One region of the Paenibacillus sp. FSL K6-0276 genome, then DNA from elsewhere that is predicted to be linked to it. Evidence: predicted binding sites of a transcription regulator. Region 1 holds the regulator's gene; each other region holds the start of a gene.
The links. The regulator Rex, encoded in region 1, represses fermentation and respiration genes when NADH is low (regulators of the CRP and FNR family bind a similar motif). The targets are predictions, from matches to a motif close to TTGTGAAATATTTCACAA.
Positions count from the first base shown of each region.

Region 2: a site for Rex is predicted at 3,660-3,677, ahead of pflB (formate C-acetyltransferase). Genes of this name have one in related genera too.
Region 3: a site for Rex is predicted at 2,861-2,878, ahead of MHH52_RS02095 (flavocytochrome c). Genes of this name have one in related genera too.

Region 1 covers NZ_CP150276.1:4,166,820-4,171,388, reverse strand. Annotated here, with positions in the region: gene dinG (ATP-dependent DNA helicase DinG) at 1-1,898, shown strand, start outside; gene MHH52_RS19615 (redox-sensing transcriptional repressor Rex) at 2,032-2,685, shown strand; gene MHH52_RS19610 (amidohydrolase) at 2,672-3,973, shown strand; gene MHH52_RS19605 (DUF5590 domain-containing protein) at 4,243-4,569, shown strand, end outside.
Region 2 covers NZ_CP150276.1:4,427,806-4,432,374, forward strand. Annotated here, with positions in the region: gene pflA (pyruvate formate-lyase-activating protein) at 354-1,091, opposite strand; gene pflB (formate C-acetyltransferase) at 1,309-3,570, opposite strand; gene adhE (bifunctional acetaldehyde-CoA/alcohol dehydrogenase) at 3,822-4,569, opposite strand, start outside.
Region 3 covers NZ_CP150276.1:455,935-460,503, reverse strand. Annotated here, with positions in the region: gene MHH52_RS02105 (ABC transporter permease) at 1-295, shown strand, start outside; gene MHH52_RS02100 (ABC transporter ATP-binding protein) at 330-1,166, shown strand; gene MHH52_RS02095 (flavocytochrome c) at 1,291-2,841, opposite strand; gene MHH52_RS02090 (WecB/TagA/CpsF family glycosyltransferase) at 3,146-3,895, opposite strand; gene MHH52_RS02085 (nucleotidyltransferase domain-containing protein) at 3,974-4,569, opposite strand, start outside.

The sequences.
Region 1 (4,569 bases):
TGCAGGACCAATTGCGGGAGCGAGATATTCCTTTGTTAACGCAGGTAGTTCCTTTTCCATTTAAAGCTGCAATTTTTAAGGGCAGAGGGCATTATTTGTGTCTACGTAAGTTTGAACATAAAATTAACAAAAAAGACTTTATTAGCCCAAGGGAAGATGCACTTACTGCGGCTCAGATGATCGTATGGCTGACCCAAAGTGAATCTGGAGATGATGAAGAGCTCAATTTAAGCGGTCGTGGCGGTGATTTCTGGGAGACGGTCGCAAGCGATACCGATTCCTGTCTGGGTCGTTCGTGTCCATGGTTCCGCAAGTGTTATTATCACCGGGCTAAGCATGAAGCTGGTATTGCAGACGTGGTCATTACGAACCATTCCAAGCTCTTCGCAGATGTTAAGGCTGGTCACCAGCTACTTCCGGCTTATGAACATCTTGTTATTGATGAGGCCCACCATCTGGAGGATGTAGCTGGCAAGCATTTAGGCATGCATATGAAGCATTTCACAGTGGCGCATACACTATCGCGTCTATACAAGGATAGTAGAAATGGCCAACTCCCTACTCTTCGCCAAATGCTTCAGTCATCAGGCAGTGAGGAAGCTTCTGAATGGAGCGGAGTCATCGATAGAATCTATCCAGATCTGCTTACTGTAAAAGAAACCTGGGATCTACTTAGTGACAAACTGTTCAGTCTCTTGCCGGAACGCAGTGATGCAGCAGCGGGGGAAGCTGGACAATTAGTCATGCGTTTACTTCCTGCCCGTAAACCGAAAGATTGGGATGAATTGGTTGCTTTAGAGAATACTATGAATCTGACATTAAGCGAAATTATCCGTAAAGGTGATAAAATGCTTAATGAGATGCGCGATCAAGAAGGTCAATCTTCTTCAGATAGTCTAGTTACCGATATTAGCGGCTTATTTAAGGATTTAGCTTCTATTCGTGAGCAAGTGCGGTTTTTTATGGGATTAAACGATGAGAATGTAGTATATTGGCTGGAGGCGAATGGAAATTACCGCAGCAAATCGCTACAGCTGTATGCCGTCCCTGTTGATGTTAGTACCCAGCTTAAGGAGCTGTTCTTCGACAAGAAGAAGAGTATCGTGTTAACCTCAGCGACGCTCTCTGTCGATAAGTCTTTTCAGTTTATGATTGATAATCTTGGATTAAATGAGGCTGCGGAAGAAGGGCGATTGATGACATCGCTACTACCTTCTCCATTTAAGTATCGGGAACAGGCGCTGCTGGTTATTCCGCGTGATTTTCCTAGTGTGAAGGGCAGTGTGGGAGATGCACGTTTTGTAGATACACTTGTTCAGTCGCTAGCGGAAGCGGCAGTAACAACTCGCGGGCGGATGCTTGTCCTGTTTACCTCTTATAAGATGCTGCGCCAGGTTTATGATCCTCTGAAAGAGGCTCTAGCCTCACAAGAGATCACGGTGCTAGGTCAAGGCGTGGAAGGTGGCAGCCGTAGCAAGCTGATCCGCCGTTTTCAAGACAGTGCAGCCTCTGTTCTGCTTGGTACAAGCAGCTTCTGGGAGGGTGTGGATATTCCGGGTGAAGCGCTGACCTGCCTGGCCATCGTGAGGCTCCCGTTCCAACCGCCGAATCACCCACTAGCGGAGGCGAAGTCTGAGTTATTACAAGCCCAGAAGAAGAATCCGTTTATGAAGTTGTCTGTTCCTCAGGCGGTTATTCGCTTCAAGCAAGGATTTGGAAGACTGGTACGGACGGCGCAGGATCGGGGTATTGTTATTGTTTATGATACTAGGGTTATCGAATCTCACTATGGGAAGTATTTCCTTTATTCGTTGCCTGGCCCGAAAATGGAGCATATGCTTACGGATCAAATGGTTCCTCGTATAGCAGAGTGGTTGGAGGACGGAGGCGTTTCCTGAAACGTTCGTCTTCAGTTTAAGTACTCACTCTACAATGAAGGGCGGTATTCAGAATACCGCTCTTCATTGAGACGAGGTGAAGTGATTTTAGATAGGGTTTGAAAAGAGTAATACTTATTTTAGGAGGTATATTATGAAATCGGATAAAATATCAGAAGCCGTCGTTCGCAGATTACCTGTGTACTTGCGTTTTTTGAATGATCTTCAGAATCGTGAAATATTAACCGTTTCCTCTCAGGAACTTGGACAAAAACTTGATCTGAATCCCGCTCAAATTCGTAAAGATTTAGCTTATTTTGGCGACTTCGGTAGAAAAGGTATTGGTTATGATGTATCTTATCTTATCGAGAAAATCCGTCATATCTTGAAGCTTGATCAGCAACTGAACGTGGCTTTGGTAGGAGCAGGTAATCTTGGTCATGCCTTGTCCAATTACAATACTTATTTGAAGGATACCATGAAGATCACCGCTGTATTTGATTCATATGCACCTAAGGTTGGGCGGAAAATCAACTCTCTTACAGTTCAACCGATGGAGGAGCTAGGCAAGACGATTCGTGAGCAAGGCATTCGAATTGGGATTATTACAGTGCCTGATTCAGAAGCCCAGAATGTAGCGGATATCCTCATTGAATCAGGGATTGAGGCGATTTTGAATTTTGCGCCAGTGATTCTAAAAACACCACCTAATATCAGGGTTCATGCGGCCGATTTTACAACGGATTTGCAAAGCCTTGCTTATTATTTGAAAGACGGAAAGGAAGAAAGTGGACATGAAGAGCAATAAAACTATTATCAAGGGCGGACGTTTTCTTACTCCGGGAACGGAAGAGCCGGTTCTGAGTGGATATATGACTATTGAAGATGATTTGATCACTTACATAGGAAAAGAAGAGCCTTTGATGGAAGATGGTGTGCAAGTTGTTGATGGCAGTCGTTTGCTGTTCATGCCTGGTCTAGTAAACACGCATGGTCATGCCGCTATGTCGTTACTACGTGGTTATGGAGATGATTTAGCACTTCAGGTGTGGCTTCAGGAGAAGATGTGGCCGATGGAGGAAAAGTTCACCGGAGAAGATGTGTACTGGGGAACCTCCTTGTCTGTACTGGAAATGCTAAAGGGTGGCACTACTACCTTCCTGGATATGTACGATCATATGGATAGAGTGGCTGAGGTTGTTGAACTGTCAGGTATTCGTTCCGTATTGATGAGAGGCGTAATAGGCCTATGTCCAGTGGAAGTTCAGAATCACAAGCTTGCGGAAGCGATATCTTTTGCACGCAATTGGCATGGCAAGGCTGACGGCAGAATTACGACGATGATCTCGCCACACGCCCCTTATACCTGCCCACCGGACTTCTTTGTTAAGTTTGTACAGGCGGCACATGATTTGGATTTACCGATGCATACCCATATGTCCGAAACGAAGCGCGAAGTGGAGCAAAATGTGGTGGATTACGGACTACGTCCAGTAGCGCATCTGGAGAAGCTTGGAATGTTCACACGTCCGTCTATTGTTGCTCATGGCGTTCATTTGAATGATGAAGAGATCGAGATTCTGGCTCGTCATAATGTAGGTGTGTCTCATAACCCAGGGAGTAATCTGAAACTGGCTAGTGGAGTAGCTCGAGTTACGGATCTTCTAAAAGCTGGTGTGAAGGTGTCTCTGGGTACGGATGGCGCGGCAAGTAATAATAACTTGGATATGTTTGAAGAAATGCGTCTTGCAGCGCTCATCCATAAAGGTGTAAGTGGTGACCCTACGGCTGTTCCAGCTCCGGAAGCTCTGCGTATGGCTACGGAGTATGGCGCAAAGTCTATCTTTTTAAATGATGTGGGTAGACTCGTTGTAGGCATGAAAGCTGACTTTATCGCCATTGATATAGATCAGCCGCATTTGCTGCCACACACAGATCTATTGTCGCATGCCGTTTATTCTGCCAGTGCCAAAGATGTTGAGCATGTATGGGTGAATGGTAAACAGGTTGTGAAACATGGACAATGTGTAACGCTAGATGAGGAAGCTATCCGCCGTAAGGCGCAAGAATCCTTTGAGGGGCTGCTCAAGCGCTAGTCTAAGATAATAAGGAATAACTATAAGGCTGTAACTTTCTGCGTTTGCAAAAGTTACGGCCTTTTGTGTAAATATAAGTATTTATATGCTGCACAATTATAAAATCTTTATATTTCTCACATAAACGCTTACCGTCCTTATAAGGACGCCGAAGGCGTTTATGCTTGCTTTGATGATTAGATAATGTTGGATGGACATGAAACTTTGGATAAACACACGGGTGTGTTATATAATCAAAAAAGATATATTACTAGAAAGGGAGCTGCACCTTGAAGAAAAGGAAAAAATGGATCCTCCTGGGGTCAGTTCTGATTCTGCTCCTTCTGTTTGGACTTATCCAGTTCTATGCCTATATTATGAAAGATCAATGGAACGAGCGAGATATCGCAAAGGATGTCGCCAAAACCAGCGCTGGTCTGACAGAGGTAACCAAAGCACAGAAATCCGTGTGGGATGAGAATGCGGTGTACTGGGTCTTAACAGGGAAGAATGAAGCTGGGACCGAGTTGATGGTATGGGTTCGCTTTACTTTAGACGGGAAGTTGGCTGAAGGCGCCGACGCTGTGTATGCTGAGGAACTAAGTAAAGGGACCTCT
Region 2 (4,569 bases), 260 kb from region 1:
TTAAGATTCATCCACTATAGGGATAAAAATCTCTAATGAAAGCGGAATCAACTACACAATGCGTAATATAATATAACTTCAATATAGTGAAAGTTGCGGTTAATCACTATTTTATGTAATTTAATCGGACATTTAAGTTGATGAAACGAATAAAACTTTTAATTAATGATACAATATCTATCACACTGAATTTCCAACCTCCTTATTAAGCCGCTGTAACTATATCATGTTTTTACAAGGGTACATACAAAATACCCCCTCTTTAAGACACCACAACGCCCCTCTCATAACAAAAAGCCATTCATTCAGTAGTAAATCACTGAAGGAACGGCTTTACTTAATGTAGATATCAATTATATAAGCGCTGTCTGCTTACGACCTTCTTCGACCAAGCGGTATGCCCGCTGAACTTCTTCGTCCGTAGGGGATGGCACTCCATCCAATTCATAAGGCTTGCCGAGCATTTCCCATTTATAGATACCCATTTGATGATAAGGTAATATTTCAAATTTCTCAACGCCATTTAAGGTTCCAATATAACGACCTAAATTAATAAGGTCCTCTTCACGGTCGTGAATGCCTGGAACATATACATGTCTAATCCACATCTTACGATTATGATCCGACAGCCAGCGTGCAAGCTTTAAGGTACGATCATTAGATTTGCCAGTTAACTTAATGTGTGCTTCATCATCAATATGCTTCAAGTCAAGCATAACCAAATCAGTAACATCCAATAAGTCATTAATCTTATCACCTTCGTTATAACCGTTACTATCTAGTGTGGTGTGCAAATTCCAACGTTTCTTCACTTCCGTAAATAACTGCTTTACAAATTGAGCCTGCAAAGTTGGTTCACCACCGGATACAGTCAACCCGCCTCCGGAAGTACGATAGTAGTTCAAATAAGGCTCGATCTCGGAAAGCACTTCTTCCAGACTCATTTCTTTGCCTTCATCTAAAGCCCAAGTATCAGGATTATGACAATATTGGCATTTCAACAAGCAGCCCTGCATGAATAAAACAAAACGAATACCAGGTCCGTCAACGGTTCCAAAGGTTTCCAAAGAGTGTATGCGACCTTTAATCATAGGATGTCATCCTTTCGCCACGACAGACTAACAGTCCCTCTTTCACGAAGAAGCTCCCTGTCCTTGAGACTGTCGTTTCCCTTAATCGCGGCTGTGAAATTTAAAATTTTAACGATTCTCAAACAAGATATTACCGCCCTTGAGACAAGGGCGGTATCTTCCTTGCAATTATTTCAATGTAGAACTTAAGTCAAAGATCTTCTTGAATAGGAACTAATTACATCGAACCATGGAATGTACGGTTAACTACATCCAATTGTTGTTCGCGAGTCAGCTTGATGAAGTTAACAGCATATCCGGATACGCGGATAGTCAATTGTGGGTAGTTCTCTGGGTGCTCCATAGCATCCATCAATTGTTCACGGTTAAATACGTTAACATTCAAATGTTGAGCGTTGTTATGGAAGTATCCGTCCATCATGTGTACCAGATTAGACTTACGTGATTCCTCTTCTTTACCCAGTGCCTTAGGTACGATGGAGAACGTGTTAGAGATACCATCTTGTGCATCGGAGTAAGGCAGTTTGGCTACAGAATTCAGGGAAGCCAGGGCACCTTTCTTGTCGCGTCCGTGCATTGGGTTAGCACCTGGTGCGAATGGTTCGCCTTTCTTCCGTCCGTCAGGTGTAGTACCTGTCTTCTTACCGTACACTACATTCGAGGTAATAGTCAGTACCGATTGAGTCGGCACAGCATCACGATAAGTTTTGTTTTTACGGATCATTGTCATGAAGGTTTCAACCAATTCTACTGCGATGCTGTCTACAGCATCGTCATTGTTACCGTAGCAAGGGAATTCGCCTTCGGTTTCGAAGTCAATTGCAATACCTTGTTCGTTACGAATTGGTTTAACCTTCGCGTATTTAATAGCACTCAGGGAGTCAGCTGCAACGGACAGACCAGCGATACCGCAAGCCATAGTACGCAGAATATCACGGTCATGCAGTGCCATTTCAATACGTTCGTAAGAATATTTGTCATGCATATAGTGGATGATGTTCAAGGTGTTAACATAAGTCTTAGCCAACCACTCCATCATCGGTTTGAAGCGTTTCATTACTTCGTCATAATCCAGATATTCAGAAGTGATCGCTGGGAATTCCGGTCCAACTTGTGCTCCAGATTTCTCATCTACGCCACCATTGATAGCATACAGCAAAGCTTTTGCCAGGTTAGCACGAGCGCCGAAGAACTGCATTTGTTTGCCGATGCGCATTGGAGATACACAGCAAGCAATCGCATAATCATCACCCCAGTATGGACGCATCAAATCGTCATTTTCATACTGAATTGCACTAGTTTCGATGGAAACCTTGGCACAATAATTTTTGAAGCCTTCAGGCAATCTTTCGGACCACAGAACAGTTAAGTTTGGTTCCGGAGCTGGACCCAAGTTGTACAGAGTGTTCAGGAATCGGAAGCTATTCTTTGTAACACGAGTTGTTCCGTCTTCTGCCATACCACCAATGGATTCAGTTACCCAAGTAGGGTCGCCGGAGAACAGATCGTTATAGTCCGGTGTCCGCAAGAATTTCACGATACGCAGTTTCATTACAAAATGGTCGACAATTTCTTGTACTTGTTCTTCAGTCAAAGAACCTTCTTCAATATCGCGTTCTGCATAGATGTCTAAGAAGGAAGATACACGTCCCAGGGACATCGCCGCACCATTTTGCTCTTTAACTGCTGCCAGATATCCGAAGTATACCCATTGAGTAGCTTCCTTGAAGTTGGTCGCTGGTTTGGAAATATCCATACCGTGAGCAGCTGCCATTTGTTTCAATTCGCCCAGTGCACGAATTTGCTCAGACAGCTCTTCACGCAAACGAATTACATCTTCAGTCATGGAATCAACTTCGAGCTCAGTTAGTTGTTGTTTTTTGTCTTTAATCAGGAAATCAATACCGTACAGAGCGATGCGGCGGTAGTCACCGATGATGCGTCCGCGGCCGTAAGCATCAGGAAGACCTGTAATAACGCCGGATTTACGCACTGCTCTCATGTCTGGTGTATATGCATCAAATACGCCTTGGTTATGCGTTTTGCGAATGTTCGTGAACATATCAACGATGTTTTGTGGAAGCTCGAAGCCATAAGCCTTCGTAGCATCAACCATCATCTTGATTCCGCCGAAAGGCTGAATGGAACGTTTGAAAGGGGCGTCAGTCTGCACGCCTACAATTTGTTCCTTGTCCTTATCAATGTAGCCTGGAGCATGTGAAGTGATTGTGGAGACAGTATCCAAGGAAACATCCAATACGCCGCCTCTTTCTCTTTCTTCCTTGCTCAGTCGGGAAATAATCTTCCACAGTTCAGTGGTGTTACTAGTAGGTCCTACGAGGAATTCCTCGTTTCCTACATAAGGTTTAATGTTACTAGTGATAAAGTTATTAACGTCAACTTTCTTGGACCATTTACCTTTTGCAAAACTTCTCCAACCGGATTTCACTTCATTTACATCTTTTTCAATCACCGACATGCTAAATCCCTCCATCTATATTTATTATATTTGTAGAGATCGCGGGCTTGAAGGTTGATCCCGTGTCTCGTGATCCCAAAAAGATGTGGTTGTTCTAAAATTCACAATCAACATTTCATATGTGGGACCGTTGTTTATATAAACATTTTAGTTTACTTTCTATATAAATACTGTGACAAATATCACCTTTCCAGTGATATTTGTCACTTTTATCTAATCCACTACTATCCTAATCTCTATTTAACCAATTATTAATTATCGAATCTTCCGTAGAATGCATTACGGTATACATCTGCAAGTTCAGATACCAATGGCAGCTTAGGATTGGCAGTTGTACACTGATCTTCAAATGCGCGGTCAGCCAAGTAATCTACGCGGGATTCAAAGTCCTTAGGATCAAAGCCCAGTTGTTGGAACGACTCTTCGATACCCAATTTTTTATTCATATCGCGAATAGCATTGATCAGGCTAGTTACACCTTCTTCAGTTGTGCGAGCTGGCAATCCCAGAATACGAGCAATTTCTGCGTAGCGCTCATCAGCTACGAAATGCGAATATTTAGGGAACGAAGCGAACTTCGTAGGTTTCTTAGCATTGTAGCGGATAACGTGTGGCATAAGGATCGCATTAGTACGACCGTGAGCGGTGTGGTACTGTCCGCCCCATTTATGGGCTAAACTGTGGTTAATACCCAAGAACGCATTTGCGAAAGCCATACCAGCCAGTGTTGATGCATTGTGCATTTTCTCACGGGCAAGCTTGTCACCTTGTAGTGCGGATCTTTCTAGATATTGGAACACCAGTTGAATCGCTTTGATAGCAAGACCATCGGTGTAGTCACTCGCCATAACAGATACATAAGCTTCGATAGCATGTGTCAATACGTCCATACCTGTATCAGCAACAGCCGTTTTTGGCAAGCTGTAGACAAACTCAGGATCGATGATAGCTACGTCTGGTGTCAGCTCGTAGTCAGCCAAAGGATATTTAGTATGGTTT
Region 3 (4,569 bases), 2.4 Mb from region 1:
GGGTGCAAGCAAGTGGCAAATCTTCACCAAGCTAGAGCTGCCCTCTTCTATTCCGGCACTATTCTCTGGTGTGAAAATATCCGCCACCTATGCGGTTATGGGAGCCGTGGTCGCAGAATGGATTGGCGCAGATAAAGGTATTGGCTATTATATGCTTCTCCAGAAATCCGCTTATCGTACAGATCGGATGTTTGTCGCTATTGTTATTATCGTGCTTCTTAGTCTTGTACTCTTTGCTATTATTGCCCTGCTTGAGAAATGGCTTGTACGCTGGAAGCCGCGCCGTAACTCATAGAAAGGAAGATGCCTGTATGTCTCAAGCGACGCAAATGCAACACAGAACAACAGAAGTCATAAGCTCACCTGAAGCTCATACCGCACCACCTGCTCTTGAAGTAAGTGGCATCTCCAAGTCCTTTTTCCATCGTCGCCGCGAGACGAACGTGCTGAATAACGTCTCTCTTAAGGTAGAACCGCAAGAGTTCGTTTCGATTGTAGGTCCTTCCGGCTGCGGAAAAAGCACCTTATTCCATATGATCGGTGGTCTTGTGAATCCAGATGCTGGAACGATTCGGATGAACGGCAAGGTCGTTACGGGACAGCGCGGTGAAATTAGTTATATGCCGCAACAGCCTGCACTGTTCCCTTGGCGGACGATTGAGGATAATGTGCTGCTTGCCGGTGAAATCAAAGGCGCACTGCGTGATGGCGCTCGTGAGGAAGCGCGGCAGTGGCTCGCCAAGGTTGGGCTAAGCGGGTTCGAACAAGCTTATCCGCATATGCTGTCGGGTGGAATGCAGCAGCGTGCGGCTTTTCTTAGAGCATTGCTCGCTCCGCAGGAACTGATGCTGCTCGATGAACCTTTCAGCGCACTGGATGCGCTAACTCGCAGTGAAATGCAGCGCTGGCTGCTCGAACTGTGGGAGGAGAATCGCCGCTCTGTACTGTTCATCACCCACAACATCGAAGAAGCATTGCTGCTCTCGAATCGTATTTATGTATTTTCGGGCCGCCCTGGCTCCATCCTACATACTGTTGACGTGCCATTTCTACGGCCGCGCCGCGATGAGATTACGGATTCCCCGGAATTCCTTAAACTCAAACGCCAGCTGTCACAATGGATGCGAGAGGAACAAGCTAAAAGCGGGAAGCAACCTTCAGAATAAATGTAGATAAAAGACATCTCAGATCAAAGTAACAAATGAGAGATCAAACAAAGAACCGCTCGGGCTTCTATTAGCCCAGCGGTTCTTTTGTTGTTACCCAGTAACGAAATATGGAGTTAGTATCTTATTGTGCTTGTACGAACTCAGCAGATTTAATCCCTGCTTGACGGCCGAAAATAATGATTTCTGCCACAGAGTTACCGCCGATCCGGTTTTGACCGTGCAATCCACCTGTAACTTCACCTGCTGCAAACAGGCCAGGAATAGCTGCACCGTCTTTATTTAATACTTCTGTGTTCGTATTGATCTTCACACCGCCCATGGTGTAGTGAATCCCAGGAGCGATCTTAATCGCGTAGAAAGGACCCGCGGACAAGTCGTTGTCCATCCCTGTTGTTCTGCCGAATTCAGCATCGTTCTTGTTCTTTACTGCGCTGTTCCAAGTATCGAGTGTAGCTTTCAACTTATCTGCTGGAACGCCGATTTCTTTTGCCAATGCCTCGATGGAATCCGCTTTGATTACGAAGCCCATTTTATCATATTGTTCAATCGCTTTAACGCGTGATTTTACGCCGGAATCAAAGACAAGTGTAGCCGCCTTTTCAGGAAGTGCATTGATAGCTGCAGTAACTTTATCACGTGTAGTCAATTCGTTTACGAACCGTGTACCTTCACTGTTAACGAGGATAGATCCTTCACCGCGAACTGCTTCCCCGATCAGGTAAGATTTTTCTTGTTGTACCGTTGGGTGAACCTGGATTTGATCCATATCAACCGTTGTTCCACCAAGTGCCTCAATCATCTTGATGCCGTCGCCGGTACTACCGATCTGGTTAGTAGTAACGTATCCTTCCAGATCAGGTCTGACTTTAGAGATCATGTCCATATTAGCACCGAAACCACCAGTTGTTACAACAACTGCCTTCGCTGTAATGGTTTTCTCATCGGCTTGGTTAAACAGTACTTTGACACCGTTAGTCTTACCATCTTTTTGGGTGATTTCCTTAACATCTGCGTTTACAAACAGTGGGATTTCTTTTTCTTGTAAGTTCTTAACCAAGCCTTTGACAAGGTATTGGCCTACCGCAGAGCCGTCTTCTGGACGGTGGGTACGTTTTTCACTCATGCCGCCTGTAATCGTGATATTGTTCAGTCTGATTCCAATTGAATCCAGCCAATCGATAGCACTTGCGGAATTGTCAACGAAGAAACGAAGCATCTCTTTATCGTTCGTGTCATGGCCGCCCTTTAGTGTCTCTTCATAAAACTTATCATTGCTGTCTTCAATGCCTTGATCTTTTTGGAATTTCGTTTGGGAAGCGTTCATCCCCGACGAGGATTTACTTGTATTCCCGCCAGCAACTGGCATTTTTTCGAAAATAACCGGGTTCAAGCCTTTAGCCTTTGCTTCTAGTGCAGCAGACATTCCCGCACCGCCAGCACCGACAATAACGATATCGTAACTATCTTTTAATTGATCCAGTGGTGTGTAACTTGCTTCTGATGCGCCTGATACGGCTTCTGTTTTATCATTTTTAGCCGTCTCATTTACCTTACTCTTGTTCTCGTTGCCACTACTATTACCTGTGCTGTTGCTATTACTGTTACCGCATCCTGCGAGAACGAGCATGACAGAGAGAATGAGAATAAGGGCAGAGCTTGTTGTCTTTTTCATTTTTATAACGCCCCTTTTTTTGTGAATAATTTCACATTTATAATACATCAATAACGATGTTTTGTGAAGCATTTTCTGTAATTAGTTATGATTATCCTTTCATTTCCATGAATATTTTCATGTATATTTTCATTTTAATTTGCAATTCCAGTTACTCCTCAGCTCGCTATTCAAGTATAAACGCCTTCGACGTCCCTATAAGGACGGTAAGCGTTTAAGCGAGAAATATAAGGTTATTAAAGTTGCGCAGCCTATAAATTCTTATATTTTAAGAAAGCCACCCTATCCAGGGTGGCCTTCTTACTTATTTTCTAATCATCGCTTGAAACACAAACTTGGGTAGTACGGACTGTCTTCGCCACCGCGACTTTTGTCCTTTGGCAACTGGGGCGAATAATAGTCGATGCAGCCACTCCAAGTTGAGCTTTTTCCATATCGGAGGTGCTGGCTTCACTTTCCCCGCTATGACATCCAAACTTCCGCCCACGCCAAAAACAACCTTAACCTGCGTAAGCTCCACTTTGTGCTTGTAAACCCATTTATCAGAGTACGGCGCACCCATAGCAACAATCAGGAAATCCGGCTGTGCACGCTGAATCTCTGCCACAATAGAAGGCTCCTCCTCTTTGGTAAGAAATCCATTATGTCTTCCCGCAATCTTCACATTCGGATAGGCGTGAGTGATCGCTTCGACCGCTTGGCAGCTTGTTAGCTCATCCGTGCCTAAGAAATAAAAACTCCATCCCAGCTTATTCCCTTGTGCGAGCAGCTCAAGAAGTAGCTCATACCCCGTAACTCTTTCAGCAATAGGGTCGCCTTTTCTTCTTGAAGCCATCACAATGCCGATCCCGTCAGGGGTAATCAAATCTGCCTCATGAAGTATGGTTCGAAGCTGCTCGTCCGATTGACTTGTTATCGTAATTTCCGGGTTTGCCGTTATCAAATGAAATAGCTTGGATTCCCCAGATTGAATATGTTCTGTTAGATGAAGTGTCGTCTCGTGTAATGTTAGTTTTGAAAAAGGAACTCCTAATATAGAGACTGTCCCAATCATATAGTCACCTCCTACTAAAAAGTTCATTCCAGTATACCTTACCCTAATCAATAAGGATAGTCGGTGTCATTACAGTTATCACTCATTCAAAAACTTCCACCACTCGATTAACCAAAGCTCATTTATCCCTCGCGCACGAAATTCATCCACAAGGATCTTCCGAAATCGTTTTTCCATTTTAACAAAGTTATTGTCCTCCTGGTACATAGGAGCAAAGGACTCATCATCTCTAAGATAACTCCAAAAATCGCCTGCACACTCCAGAATTTTTCTGCCAACGGTCGTTTGCTGCGCTACGGGAACAAGCCATTTGTCATAGGGATACGGATAACCTTCAATAGTGATTGCACAGCGTAAAGCTTCCTTATAAAGAGAAACCGCTAAGAACAGGACGGGAAAGGCGTCGCCACGAACTACAGGATTATCTAGACTTCTCGCATAGCTTCTTAGCTGTATGTATGAATTTTTACGAAATCTCATTAGTACTTCAGGTTGGAGTGGAACATAGGAATGAAAAAGTGACTTCAGATCCAACTCGTCGTAGTAAATATAGGACACTGATGCATTCCAAAGCCATTCCATATTCCCGCTTATTAACGCTTCTTTGATCTCAGATATTTTATGAAGTGTATAATGTCCTGTCTTCCCACTCGGAAGTTTTAAATCCATAAAAA